3 regions of the Roseobacter sp. OBYS 0001 genome follow, and region 2 is predicted to be linked to each of the others. Evidence: riboswitches for the same ligand, from Rfam matches in the RefSeq annotation. Region 2 holds a riboswitch; each other region holds the start of a gene.
The links. Region 2 has a riboswitch for thiamine pyrophosphate ahead of K5Q35_RS05965 (thiamine ABC transporter substrate binding subunit). Riboswitches for the same ligand answer to the same signal wherever they lie in the genome.
Positions count from the first base shown of each region.

Region 1: it holds a riboswitch for thiamine pyrophosphate, as region 2 does, so the genes downstream of both, K5Q35_RS18995 (MarR family transcriptional regulator) here and K5Q35_RS05965 (thiamine ABC transporter substrate binding subunit) in region 2, are expected to answer to the same signal.
Region 3: it holds a riboswitch for thiamine pyrophosphate, as region 2 does, so the genes downstream of both, thiM (hydroxyethylthiazole kinase) here and K5Q35_RS05965 (thiamine ABC transporter substrate binding subunit) in region 2, are expected to answer to the same signal.

Region 1 is NZ_BPES01000013.1:80,555-84,741, reverse strand. Features, by position in the region: TPP riboswitch at 1,075-1,163, shown strand; gene K5Q35_RS18995 (MarR family transcriptional regulator) at 1,646-2,362, shown strand; gene K5Q35_RS18990 (CAP domain-containing protein) at 3,610-4,187, shown strand, end outside.
Region 2 is NZ_BPES01000002.1:94,690-98,876, forward strand. Features, by position in the region: gene K5Q35_RS05960 (thiamine/thiamine pyrophosphate ABC transporter permease ThiP) at 1-591, opposite strand, end outside; gene K5Q35_RS05965 (thiamine ABC transporter substrate binding subunit) at 567-1,547, opposite strand; TPP riboswitch at 1,585-1,686, opposite strand; gene aroC (chorismate synthase) at 1,780-2,880, shown strand; gene K5Q35_RS05975 (DMT family transporter) at 2,947-3,921, shown strand; gene K5Q35_RS05980 (VPLPA-CTERM sorting domain-containing protein) at 4,021-4,187, opposite strand, start outside.
Region 3 is NZ_BPES01000013.1:66,322-70,508, reverse strand. Features, by position in the region: gene K5Q35_RS18935 (TRAP transporter small permease) at 1-69, opposite strand, end outside; gene K5Q35_RS18930 (TRAP transporter substrate-binding protein) at 138-1,112, opposite strand; gene K5Q35_RS18925 (SDR family NAD(P)-dependent oxidoreductase) at 1,267-2,046, shown strand; TPP riboswitch at 2,135-2,224, shown strand; gene thiM (hydroxyethylthiazole kinase) at 2,271-3,044, shown strand; gene thiE (thiamine phosphate synthase) at 3,041-3,685, shown strand; gene thiD (bifunctional hydroxymethylpyrimidine kinase/phosphomethylpyrimidine kinase) at 3,682-4,187, shown strand, end outside.

The DNA of each region.
Region 1 (4,187 bases), on a different contig from region 2:
AAATACAAGCGGCATTCATTTTATGTATCAGGAGTATACCACCGATCCCCATGTTTGGATCTTCATTGCTGCATACCCCGGCGTTGCCTTTTGCGCGTGCCGCGATCAGAAATCCCAGACGGTTGCCCCTAAACGGACGGCCGCAGGGCCCAAAGATATGAACCCGCGGCCGCCCGGACGGCGACAAACCCACTATTCTGCAAGCGGCGCGCATGAGGTGCTGCTCCCAAAATTATATGCCCATGCGCAATAACCTTAAGCATGGGCAGTTGTTCGTCAGTGAAAGGTGAATTCAAGTTGATCCTGCCCCCGACGCGACGCTCATTTAAATGTAGAGTTCTCTCAATCCTGCTCAGCTGCCCTAAATGGAAAGCAAAACTGAGTAAGTCTTTTCGGGATGCTCCAACTCATGATTATTTATCCAAAGCCTCAGATGAAGGCCGTGACGGCAGATGTAATCGCGCCAAACAACAACTTCTACATCTTTACGGTTCGTTGCGACTCCCTCTTGGACTGCAATACATGGGCTAATCAAAACTTACCCCTTCAGCGATATTCTATCGTTTGAAAACACGTTATTGATAACTCCTTTACCTGTGAACGATGTAACCAAAATATGGACTAAAAATTTCTCAGTTTATGTGCGGAAGTATTATTCAGTTGATCTGTCCCGCTTTCGTGCCGCTCCTATTAACCATTTATGCAGCCTTTGCTTCGAAGGCCAAGGGGCTTTTCCAGCCGGCTTCTGAGCGGTGCCTACGCGGATTGTAGCAGCCGTTCGGGCGCAAGGTTTTCTGACAATCGTGAAAACAGTATTGGCCGCCGCAGTTGGAGTGGTGCCCTCTCGGCAGATTGCTGTGCAACCGACTGCCGGGTAACAAATGCGTCCCCTCGGCGGTGACCATAGCTCCCCAAAGACAGATCGAACCGATCACGCATGTGTGCAAGCACCACAATATCTTTCGTAGGCTTTGGCTGAGCGGACGTTTGCGGAAGGCTCGAAATGGCAGCGGACCGCTCAAAAGTTCGAGGAGGTGCCAAACCATTTGACCCGTCTGATGGAAGCTCCTATTCGAGATTTACCGGGGGCGCTTTGCAGCTGAGATGTACCCTTAGAACCTGAACCAGATAATGCTGGCGGAGGGAGGACACAGAGCATGAAATCGGCTTTCCTGTTCACCTTTTGTCGTCAAGAAAGACGCCCGAAAGTGCATGAATTGAGTACTGCTCGCAAGAATAGCTGGTTTACTGACCTGCACAACAAAGAGCTGCGACTGGCCTTTATATTCCACCAAAATCGACACGAATGTATCCCGGCACTCTATCACAGTCGCTTACGAGCCCTCTCCTTGGAGAGCTTCAAAAAGCATTTCTTGGTTCGGGTCGGAATAGACCATGAAGGTAACAAATCACACGTTTCCCGAGCGTCTCCAGTGATCTCTGCCACTTTTGAAGCGGGCGGCAAAACCAGACGCAGAATATGAATTATTCGGTCAATTTACAATGTGAATTCAAATAATTGAAGCCAAAGCGCATTTAAAATCACCGCACCAAACAGCACCGTTTCGCTTATCGGAATTGCGAGTTGGATAGCAGGAATCAACAATGATAAGAAACTGGGATACCAGTCTGTGGAGCAGGATCGTTGCAAACTAGGATATTCGAAATCTTGGAAACTGTGGCGAAACACGGCCCGATTACCTTGGATGAACTCGCTCAAAAGACGGACATCAGTCGATCCGCTACCTTTCGCGGATTAAAAAGGCTGGAAGACGGTGGGTGGATAAGGCTCAGGCTGAATGGGCGCCAATATGTGCTCACATCGAGAGTCGAGCAAAGGTTGAATTCGAAAGTTGAGCCAAAGAAAGAAATCGAGCAGCTCACACCGGTTATCTCCCAGAGCATCGATTTGAAGTCGATAAGAACACGTATTTTTCAACAAGAAACGACCGTGTCAGCTGAGTTGGTCGATGACAGCATTTTTAATTGCTCTGAACGATGTGATCAAATGATGGCCGCTGATTGTTGTCGCTTCCTTTTGAAGGTTCTTCAGTATGCAGGGTTAGCGGTGGGCAAACCGCAGCTGGATCAGACGCAACTTGTCAAAGCCAAAGATTTACTGGGGAAGCTTGAGCGATGTGATTTTGCAATCGTGTCTGATCATCGGTTCTTGTGGCTACCTGTTTTTTCCCGGTCCTCCGAAGTATTTCTGTTATGTCTGTCTTGTCGGAATTTTGGTCATATCGACAGTAAAGTCGGCCATAAACTTGTGAGAGATCTTAAGGAAAATGCATATGCTACAGGTCTGATAACATTTCAAAACCTGAAAACGCAGCGGCTCGGAACAAGCTCGGTTTATTGAAATGCTCTCAGCGCGATTGCCCCTGCTGCGACGAGGCAAGCAGCCCGGCATATGAACGAAAACACACCGCGCCGGATACTGTTCCGTTTTTCGGCAGGAGCGCTTAGAAACGGCACGTGCGCCTCGCCGCCTCGACCGCCCCTGATGTGAAAACAATGGTTTTTGTCACTTATGTCTTTTGGGCGTGTGCTAACATCTGCATCACCGGCTAGAAACTCATCGAAAACATGCTCACCGTTACGTCGGATATTCTCAACCATGATGATCGTTCCTTTCGCTATGGTTAAGACGACTGGACGCGACCTCTTGTGTGGCCTCTTTTGCTAATCTCAGGAAAGTCCTGTCTCCGTCGGGGGCAGCAGCAAACACAGCATCTAATTCATACCGTTTGTCCGAAGACATTGATGGACCGTTGGCAGCTTTATCACGTCAACTGCAAATGGCTGTATCCCTCCTCTAGGTGGAGCAGTGTCTGCGCTACAACACGCGGGGACCCGGCAAGCTCGCGGCCAGAAACCCTCTGTCGATGGACCTTCCAAGGTTTCCATCAGTGATTTCTCCAAAGGAATGAGAACACCAGCTGAAAGAACTTCACCCAAAGATAGATACCGGGTGGGATGGAGATTAACACCCAGACGATAAGGTTCATTTTCGGTTTCATCTTGGCATGTCCCTTAGATAGCTTTGCCCGAGTTCAACGGACCGGTCTGATCCGGGGAATTTCACGAATTGCGCCGATCGGGCAATTTTGGCATTTCGGATTTTGGGATTGCGGTTGCCACGGTTTCCGAAGCTCAGTTCCGCTTCGGAAACACAAGCACTCTGTGTTTTTGGCTGTCGGTGGTATTTTGCCAATTGCCGACACTACAGAGAAGTGTGACAGCGTTGCGTTATGCGTTCAGTCGCCCTGAGGTCGGAGCGTGCAGGTTGCCTGAACATCAACCTGTCGGCTATGATTTCGCCTAACGTACGATAGATAAGCCCCGTTTTCGTGGGCACCTTGCAGCGTTTCTAGCGCCGCTGACGTATAGGCGTAATTTTGCTGTCAGTTTCCCCAATTCGACAAACCACAATGGACGCTATTGCGTCCAATTAGCCAGTTGGCGGACGCTCCTTTGGAGGTCATTCCGCAAAGTGGGATGGTGGATTCGGGATACCGGCGATTCCCGCATACCGAGTGCACGGGTCATGTTTTGGATGCAGTCCGAAAGCCACATGATGCCAAAAACCACTCAAAGGAGAATGTCATGTCACAAGCCAACAAATACGAGCAGCAGATGCTGGATTTGATAAATGCAGACCGTGCAGAAGTCGGCCTCGATCCTTTAGTATTCAACGCAGACCTCAATGAAGCCAGTGAAGACCACAGCGTATGGATGCTCGACAATGATCGCTTTAGCCATACGGGTGCTGACGGATCCAATTGGCGTGAGCGCATCGAGGCTTCAGGCTATGAATTGGAAGGAAACTGGAAAACCGGCGAAAACATAGCATGGGTCAGCGAAGCCGGTGACAATGGCATGTCAGACGAAGTTGCCCAGCTGCACACCAACCTGATGAACAGCCCTGAACATCGCGCAAACCTCTTGAACCCGGACTTCAAGGAAATCGGGATTGGTATCGAGGCCGGTGATTTTGTTGACGACGGGCAGACGCTGGACGCGGTATTTGTCACCCAGAACTTTGGCACAACGAGCGCAAATACCGTCATACTCCCCGATGCAAGCGCGGACGCGTTGACCGTGGTTGAACCAACACCTGCCGTGGTTGAAGACACAGCACCTGCAGAACCGGAAGTGGCGGAACCGGAAATCACTGCCGGAAC
Region 2 (4,187 bases):
CACAAAGATCAAGGCGGCCGCACCGGGCAGAATACGGATCAGCAGCGGCACCTCAATGGTGCGAAAGATAACCCATGGCGACAGGTTCAGTTGCGCGGCAAGGCGAAACCGCTCTGCCGGGATGCTCTGCCAGCCTTGCAGCAACAGGCGTGTGGCCAAGGGCAGGTTGAAGAACACATGGGCCAATACCACACCGTGTAAGCCATAGATCGACACCGGCGGCAAACCCAAGGTGCCAAAGGCGGCATTGACCCACCCATTGCGACCAAATACGGCCAGCAGACCCAGAACCGCGACGATGACCGGCAGGATAAAAGGCGCACCCAGCAAGGTGATCAGCATCTGACGTCCCGGCAGGTCACGCCGCGCCAGCGCACGGGCCAGCGGAATGGCCAGCACCACGGATATCGACGCGGACAGGACGGACTGCACAACGGTAAAGCGGATGGCTTGCCATTCCGCAGCCCCAAAGCCCGCGCTGGCTTCGGCCCGCAAACCGATGCCAAGAAACGCCAACAGGACCGCCGCGACCACCAAGGTGCCCGCAACGATCCCCGCGCGTCCGCTTATTGGCTGAGCGCTGCGCGCCATGTCTCAATGGCTTCTGCCTGAAGCGCGGTTGCATCGGCTTCGGAGTAAAACAGCACCTTGTCCGGCAGCGGCAATTGCGCCCAGCCTTCGGGCCACTGATCCTGCGGCAACGCAGATGGCAACGACCAGTTGGCCGCGGGGATGGAGGATTGAAAGCTCTGGCTCATCACATAGGCCATGAAGGCATCGGCCAGTTCAGGCTGATCCGTCGCTGCGATCTTGCCGACGGTTTCGACCATAAAATAGTGGCCCTCGGGGAAAATCGCGGCCTGTCTGGTGAAATCATCCTCCGCAAACATGTGGTAGGCGGGTGAGGTGGTGTAACTCAGCACCATGTCTGCTTCCCCATCGGTAAACATGCCGTAGCTGGCCGACCAGTCCTTGGTCACGGTCAGGATGTTCGGCGCCAGCTTTTCCCAGGCCGCGCCTGCGTCATCGCCAAAGACCGATTGCACCCAAAGCACCAGCGCCAGACCCGACAAAGACGTGCGCGGGTCCTGAATGACGATTTTTACATCATCGGGCATGTCCAGCATGGCCTCGAAACTCGCAGGCGGGTTGGCAACAGTGGTTTTGTTGTAAACGAACGCCGCATGCCCATAGTTGAATGGCAGGAACGTGTCATCCGTCCAATCAACCGGCAGTGTCAGCGCCCCGTTGTCCTGCCCGTGCGGTGCAAACAAGCCGGTCGCGCGTGCTTTGGATGTGACATCCGACGTCAGACCCATCACGACATCAGCCTTGGTTCGCGCGCCTTCCAACAGCAAACGCGGCACAAGATCACCGGTCGAAAACTGCAGATCGCACCCGCAAATCTCTTCAAACCCGGTTTCGATCATCGGGCCGGGCCCCCATTCGGAGGTAAAGTAATCGCCCGCGTAGACGGTAAGCACGGGCGTTTCAGCCGCAGCCTGCGAGGCCAACACGATGCTAGCAGTTATCAGAGTTCTTCGCATGATCTATCCTTTTCAAATGCGTCGAACGGCGAAAGAGGATGATATGCTCAACCTTCCCTCCGCCGGTTCTAACCGGTTCAGGTTCTACGGGTCCGCGCGCGTGCGCATCTCAGCCGGATTGGCCCCCCGAGGTAAGCAGGGACGTATTACGCGCGGCGGAGCTTGGCAAGCGATAAGGGCTTGAGGCGCTCGGTCTGCGCGGCTAAGCACCTGTGCTAAAGGAGCACCGCCGATGTCGATGAATTCATTTGGCCATCTTTTCCGTGTCACCACGTGGGGTGAAAGCCATGGCCCCGCCCTTGGCGCCACTGTGGATGGCTGCCCGCCCGGTGTCGCAATTGACGCGGGCAAAATTCAGCACTGGCTGGACAAACGCAAACCCGGGCAGAACAAATACACCACGCAACGACGCGAAGCGGATGAGGTCAAAATCCTCTCCGGTACCTTCGAAGGGGTGACGACCGGCACGCCGGTTCAACTGATGATCGAGAACACGGATCAACGGTCCAAGGATTACGGCGATATCAAGGATAAATTCCGCCCCGGCCATGCGGATATCACCTATTTTCAGAAATACGGCGTGCGTGATTATCGTGGTGGCGGCAGGTCCTCGGCGCGCGAAACAGCAGCGCGTGTAGCCGCCGGTGGGCTGGCGCGCGAGGCGATCAATGCCATCGCACCGGGGATCGACATCAAAGGTTACATGACGCGTATGGGCGCGCATGAAATCGACCGCTCCCGGTTCGACTGGGATCAGATCGACGCCAACCCCTTCTGGACGCCCGATGCGCAGGCGGCGGATGAGTGGGCAAACTACCTAGATGGGCTGCGCAAGTCGGGCAGTTCCGTAGGCGCGGTGATCGAAGTCGTCGCGCGTGGGGTCCCCGCAGGTCTGGGTGCGCCGATCTATGCCAAGCTGGACACGGATCTGGCCGCCGCGATGATGAGCATCAACGCCGTCAAAGGTGTCGAGATTGGCGAGGGTATGTCCGCCGCCATGCTGACCGGTGAATTGAACGCCGATGAAATTTCGATGGGACCGGATGGCCCAGAGTATTCATCGAACCATTCCGGCGGGATTCTGGGCGGTATCAGCACCGGGCAGGATGTTGTGGTGCGTTTTGCCGTCAAACCGACCTCAAGCATCCTGACCACGCGCAAGACGATCACCAAAAGCGGCGAAGACACCGAGATCATCACCAAGGGCCGCCATGATCCTTGTGTCGGCATTCGCGCCGTTCCCGTTGGTGAGGCAATGATGGCCTGCGTTTTGCTCGACCATCTGCTGCTCCACCGGGGGCAGGTTGGCGAAAATCAGGGTCATATCGGGTAGCAGCCATGCATTCAGCGCCGTGCCCGCGCGCTTGATCTTTGCAAGACGGGCGCGCACAGAAGGCTTATGGCAACCGATCTGACCCAAAACAAACCCGGCCGCGCAATCGCCCTGAAGCTCTGCGCGGTCTTTCTGTTTATGGTCATGGCGGCGCTGATCAAATCCGTATCACCCCATGTGCCACCCGGTCAGGCCGTGTTTTTCCGCTCCTTCTTTGCGCTGCCGGTGCTGGTGCTATGGTTGTGGCAACGGGGCCAGTTGCGGCAGGGGCTGGTGCCGTCCAATCTGATGGGTCACGTGTGGCGCGGTATTTTTGGCACATCGGCGATGGGGTTGACCTTTGCCGGGCTTGGTCTGTTGCCGCTGCCCGAAGTGACCGCCATCGGGTACGCGACGCCCCTCTTTGCCGTGCTCTTCGCCGCGATTTTCCTTGGTGAGCGCGTGCGCATCGTCAGATTGTCTGCGGTGGCATTGGGTCTGATCGGTGTCATGATCGTCATTGCGCCCCGCTTGTCCGTCGGCGCGGATGCCTTGACATCAGCGGCGACCGTGGGCGCGGTTCTGGTATTGATCGCCTCGATCCTGCGCGCGATGGTCCAGATCCATGTGCGTCGCCTTGTGCAGACCGACACGACGGCCTCCATCGTGTTTTACTTTTCCATCACCGCCTCGACACTGGGATTGCTCACGCTGCCGTTGGGATGGGTGACGGGGCTGGATGTGCTGACATGGACTGCACCCACGGCCTGGGTCATCTGGATGTTGATCCTGTCGGGCCTGATCGGCGGCATCGCACAGATCATGGTCACCGCCTCGTACCGTTTCGGCAGCGCGTCCATGCTGGCGCCTTTTGACTATGCCTCGATGATCTTTGCCAGCTTCATCGGATATATCGCCTTCGGCGAGTTGCCCACCGGACCCATCCTCATCGGCGCGAGCCTCGTGATCGCGGGTGGCGTCCTGATCATCTGGCGCGAAAGGCAACTCGGGCTGGACCGCAGCAAGTCCAAACCGAACGTCCCACCGTCCGGGACGCCCTGATCTTAGTAAATGGAGCAAAACAGCCCCTCATGTAGATTGCACTAAGGCACAAAAAAGGCGGCAATGACTACCGCCTTTTCAGTTTTTTTCTTTGTTGCCTCAGGCTTTCTTGCGCCGCTTCATGGCAAACATACCGCCCAACGCACCGATCATTAGAAATCCTGCCGCTGGCAGCGGTACTGGGGCAATATTCGTTCCGTCAGCTTCGACGAATACAAGCTGAACCTGTGTATCCTGGCCCTCGAACCACAAAAGTTCAATGTCAT
Region 3 (4,187 bases), on a different contig from region 2:
CAGCGCGGCCATCAACAGAGTGATAAGGAACTTCAGAAGGCGATAATAGCCTTCGAGAAACATACGCATGGCGCGTCTCGTTTTGTCTGAGTGGTGGGCGGGTTCCGCGTCACGAGGACACGGAACCCGGATATAGATCAGTTTACAGCTTCAATCGCTTCTAGGACGTCAGTCGCGCCCAGTTCTTCGGCATATGACCGCTTCACAGGACCGGCGAGTTCCAAAAGCTTGTCGCGCTCCGTAAACTCATGGGTTTTGAGCAAGCCTGCAGATTCCATCGCCGACAGTTTTTCGCTGTCCTGACCGCTTTCAAGATCGCGGCCCAGCTTGCCACCAGCCTTGCCCGCTTCCATCACGCAGGCCTGTTCTTCTGGCGTCAGCCGCTCAAACGTCGCGTTTGAGAATGCAATTGGCCTGACGGTGATGGCATGCCGTGTCAGCGAAATCTCTGGACCAACCTCGTAGAACTTCATCTGTTCGATGCCTGCCGCCTCGTTCTCGGCCGCGTCGATTACGCCGGTCTGGATGGCGTTATAGACTTCGCTATAGGCGATGACCGAGGGGGCCGCCTTGATGGCTTCGAAGATACGGGTCTGGATCGGTGCTCCCATGACGCGCATTGGCAGCCCTTGGAGTTCTTCCATCGTGGTCACGGGCTTGTTCACGATCAGGTTGCGCGTGCCACCGCCCGCGTAGCCGATCAGCCGCACATCCGCCTGCTGCAGAACGTCCGCGGCGAGCGGAGCAAGAGCATCCTGTTCCATTACGGCATTCCAGTGATCCAGATCACGAAACAGGAACGGCATGTCCATCAAGGGCGCTTTCTGCGAGAAAGTCGACATATGCGATGGGCTGACAATGGCGTAATCCACCGCGATGCCCTGGCTCATGTTTTCAAAATAATCCTTCTCCAGCCCAAGCTCTGAATTCAGGTGCAGATCAAAGGTGAGCGAGCCACCGGAACATTCGCCCGCGACGCGCTCGAACTCCCGCAATGCTTTGGTAAAGGCGTGAGATTCGTCGAACTGCACAGCGCCCACAAGTTCGGTCGCCGACGTCGTCGTGGCCCCCGATGCCAATGCAATGCATGTTGCTACAGCCAAGTATTTCATACAATCCTCCCAGTTTTCTGGCGGCTACTAGACGGCCGCCCGGAGACTACAGTATGGTTTGAGTCTGACCGTATACGCAACAACTGTTTATTTACCAAAGTCCTTTGCAGCCGAAAGTAATCTGGACCTGCGAGGGTCTGTCAGGAGTCCCTTCATGTCGGAACATGCTTTGAGAATACCCGAGTTCAAAGGCAAACGCATTCTGATTACTGGCGCATCAACCGGCATCGGAGCGGCGCTGGCAGGGGCATTTGCATCACAAGGGGCACATGTCGGTGTGCATTACAATTCAAGCAGTGAAGCTGCGGAAACCGTGGCGCGCAACATAGAGGCTAAAGGCGGCACAGCGCATCTGATCCGAGCGGATGCGTCAGACAGTGCGGCGATGGGCGCTGCGGTTGAAGCCGCCTCAGCGGCGCTCGGCGGCCTTGACGGGCTCATCAACAATGCCGGTGGCATGGTCAGGCGGGTTGCCTACACCGATGTGACCGACACAGATTACGACGACATCATGGATTTAAACGCCCGTTCAATCCTTGTGGCCTCCAAGGCTGCCTTCCCCCATCTAAAGGTGAACGGCGGTTTCGTCATACATACATCCTCGATTGCAGCCAGAAACGGCGCGAGCAACGGTGCCGGGCTTTATGGCTCGTCAAAGGCATTCGTTTCAAACGTCACCCGGGGTATGGCCAAAGAATGGATCGCCCATGGTATCCGGGTGAACGCGGTCGCGCCCGGTGTGATTGATACGCCATTTCATGAACGCTACTCGACCGCAGCGCAGATGGACGCGATGCTGGCAACCATTCCGCAAGGGCGTTTGGGAAGCGCTAAGGACTGCGTAGGCGCATACCTCTTTCTGGCGTCAAATCGTCTGGCGGGATATATCATTGGCCAGACGATCGAAGTGAACGGCGGACAGCTTATGCCTTAACCGGCAGCGCAAAACCGCATGGGTGATGGATGCCGCTGCGTATGACGCGTTGAATCAGTTTGACGACCCGACCGAAAAAAATTAGCCGTTTATGCACCAGGGGCGCTGAAAAGCTGAGACGTACCCTTCGAACCTGAACCAGATAGTGCTGGCGGAGGGAGGTTGTATGTCTACTTGTGCTGCATACATCGCACCTCTTTTTGCTTGCAAAAAGAGGAAACACAATGGCCCCACATGACCTGCTGACTGCGCTGCGCAACCAGAATCCTTTGGTGCACTGCATAACGAACTACGTGGCGATGAATGTCGCGGCAAACGTCGTTTTGGCAGCGGGTGCATCACCCGCCATGGTCCATGCGCCCGAGGAAATCGCCGAATTTACACCTGTTTGCGGCGCGTTGACGATCAATATCGGAACACTGTCAGCGCCTTGGCAGGCCAGTATGGTGGCGGCGGCAACGGCGGCCAATGCGCAGAATATCCCGTGGGTTCTGGATCCTGTTGCGCACTTCATCTCCGATTATCGCAAACGTGCAGCGCAGCTTCTGGTCGCACAACGCCCTACGATCCTGCGCGGCAACGCATCTGAAATTCTGGCACTGGCCGGGGAAGCAGGGGCTGGGAAAGGGGCCGACAGCGGGGACAGCGTAGAGGCCGCTCAGGGGGCTGCCAAATCGCTTGCGACCCAGTTTGGGTCGGTCGTCGCGATCACCGGCCCCGTTGATTATCTGACCGATGGCACCCGCGAGGCGCAGGTTTCGGGCGGCTCGCCCCTGATGCCGCAGATTACCGCTCTGGGCTGCTCTCAGACCGCATTGATGGGCGCATATGCAGCCACAGGTCCGGCTTTCGACGCGGCGCTCGCCGCCCTTGCGCATTTCAAAGTCGCAGGCAGTGCCGCTGCAAAGCGCGCCGAGGGGCCGGGCAGCTTTCAGGTCCATTTCCTTGATGCACTTGCCAACACACAGCCCGCTGATTTGGCACAGGTCATCGGATGACGGGCCAGTTGAAAGATCACTTGCGGCTCTATCTGGTGACCGACCCGCAGCTTTGTGCGCAAACAGGCATCGTGGAGACCGTGCGCCGTGCGGTGGCGGGTGGGGTGACGATGGTGCAACTGCGCGCCAAACACGCCACCACCGCGCAGCGCATTGACCTCGCGATGGCGCTCAAGGCCGCCTTGCAGGGCCCCGGCGTTCCGCTCGTCATCAATGATGATGTTACTGCCGCAGTCGCCGCGGATGCAGATGGCGCGCATATCGGTCAGGGCGATATTGCGCCGGACAAAGCCCGCGCGATGCTCGGCCCCGACAGAATTCTGGGTCTGTCGTGCGAAACGCCGCAGACCGTGCGCGACGCGGACCCGGCCTATGTGGATTACCTTGGGCTGGGCCCTGTTTTTGGCACGGATACGAAAACCGACCACGCGCAGCCCACGGGTTTTGACGGACTGGCCGATCTGATCGCGCTGTCGTCTTTGCCGAATGTCGCGATTGGCGGCCTCAAGCCCGACCATATAGATGGTGTGCTTGCCAGCGGAGCGGATGGCATGGCCGTCGTTTCAGCCATCTGCGGTCAGGCCGACCCAAAGGCGGCGGCGCGCGCATTTCACTCCTTCAAACCGGAGCACAAAACATGATCCCAAACTTCCTGAGTATCGCAGGTTCTGACCCCTCCGGAGGCGCGGGGGTTCAGGCCGACATCAAGGCAATTTCAGCCAATGGTGCCTTTGCCATGGCGGCCATCACGGCGTTGACTGCACAGAATACGCAGGGCGTGACTGGTATTCATCCGGTTCCGCCCGCGTTCGTCCAAGCGCAGATCACAGCCATCTTTGCCGACATCCGCGTCGATGCGATCAAGGTCGGTATGATTGCCAATGCTGAGATCGCAGCCGCTGTGGCAGATGCGTTGCAGGGGCACAGCGACATCCCCATCGTGCTTGATCCGGTGATGATTGCCAAAGGGGGTGCCGCGCTGCTGGAGCCGGAGGCGGTGGATACCCTGCGCGCGTCCTTGTTGCCGATGGCAACCGTCCTGACGCCAAACCTGCCCGAAGCCGCTCATCTGCTTGGTATGGCCATCGCCACAACACGCGACGAGATGGCCGCGCAAGGCGCTGCACTTTGCGCCCTTGGTGC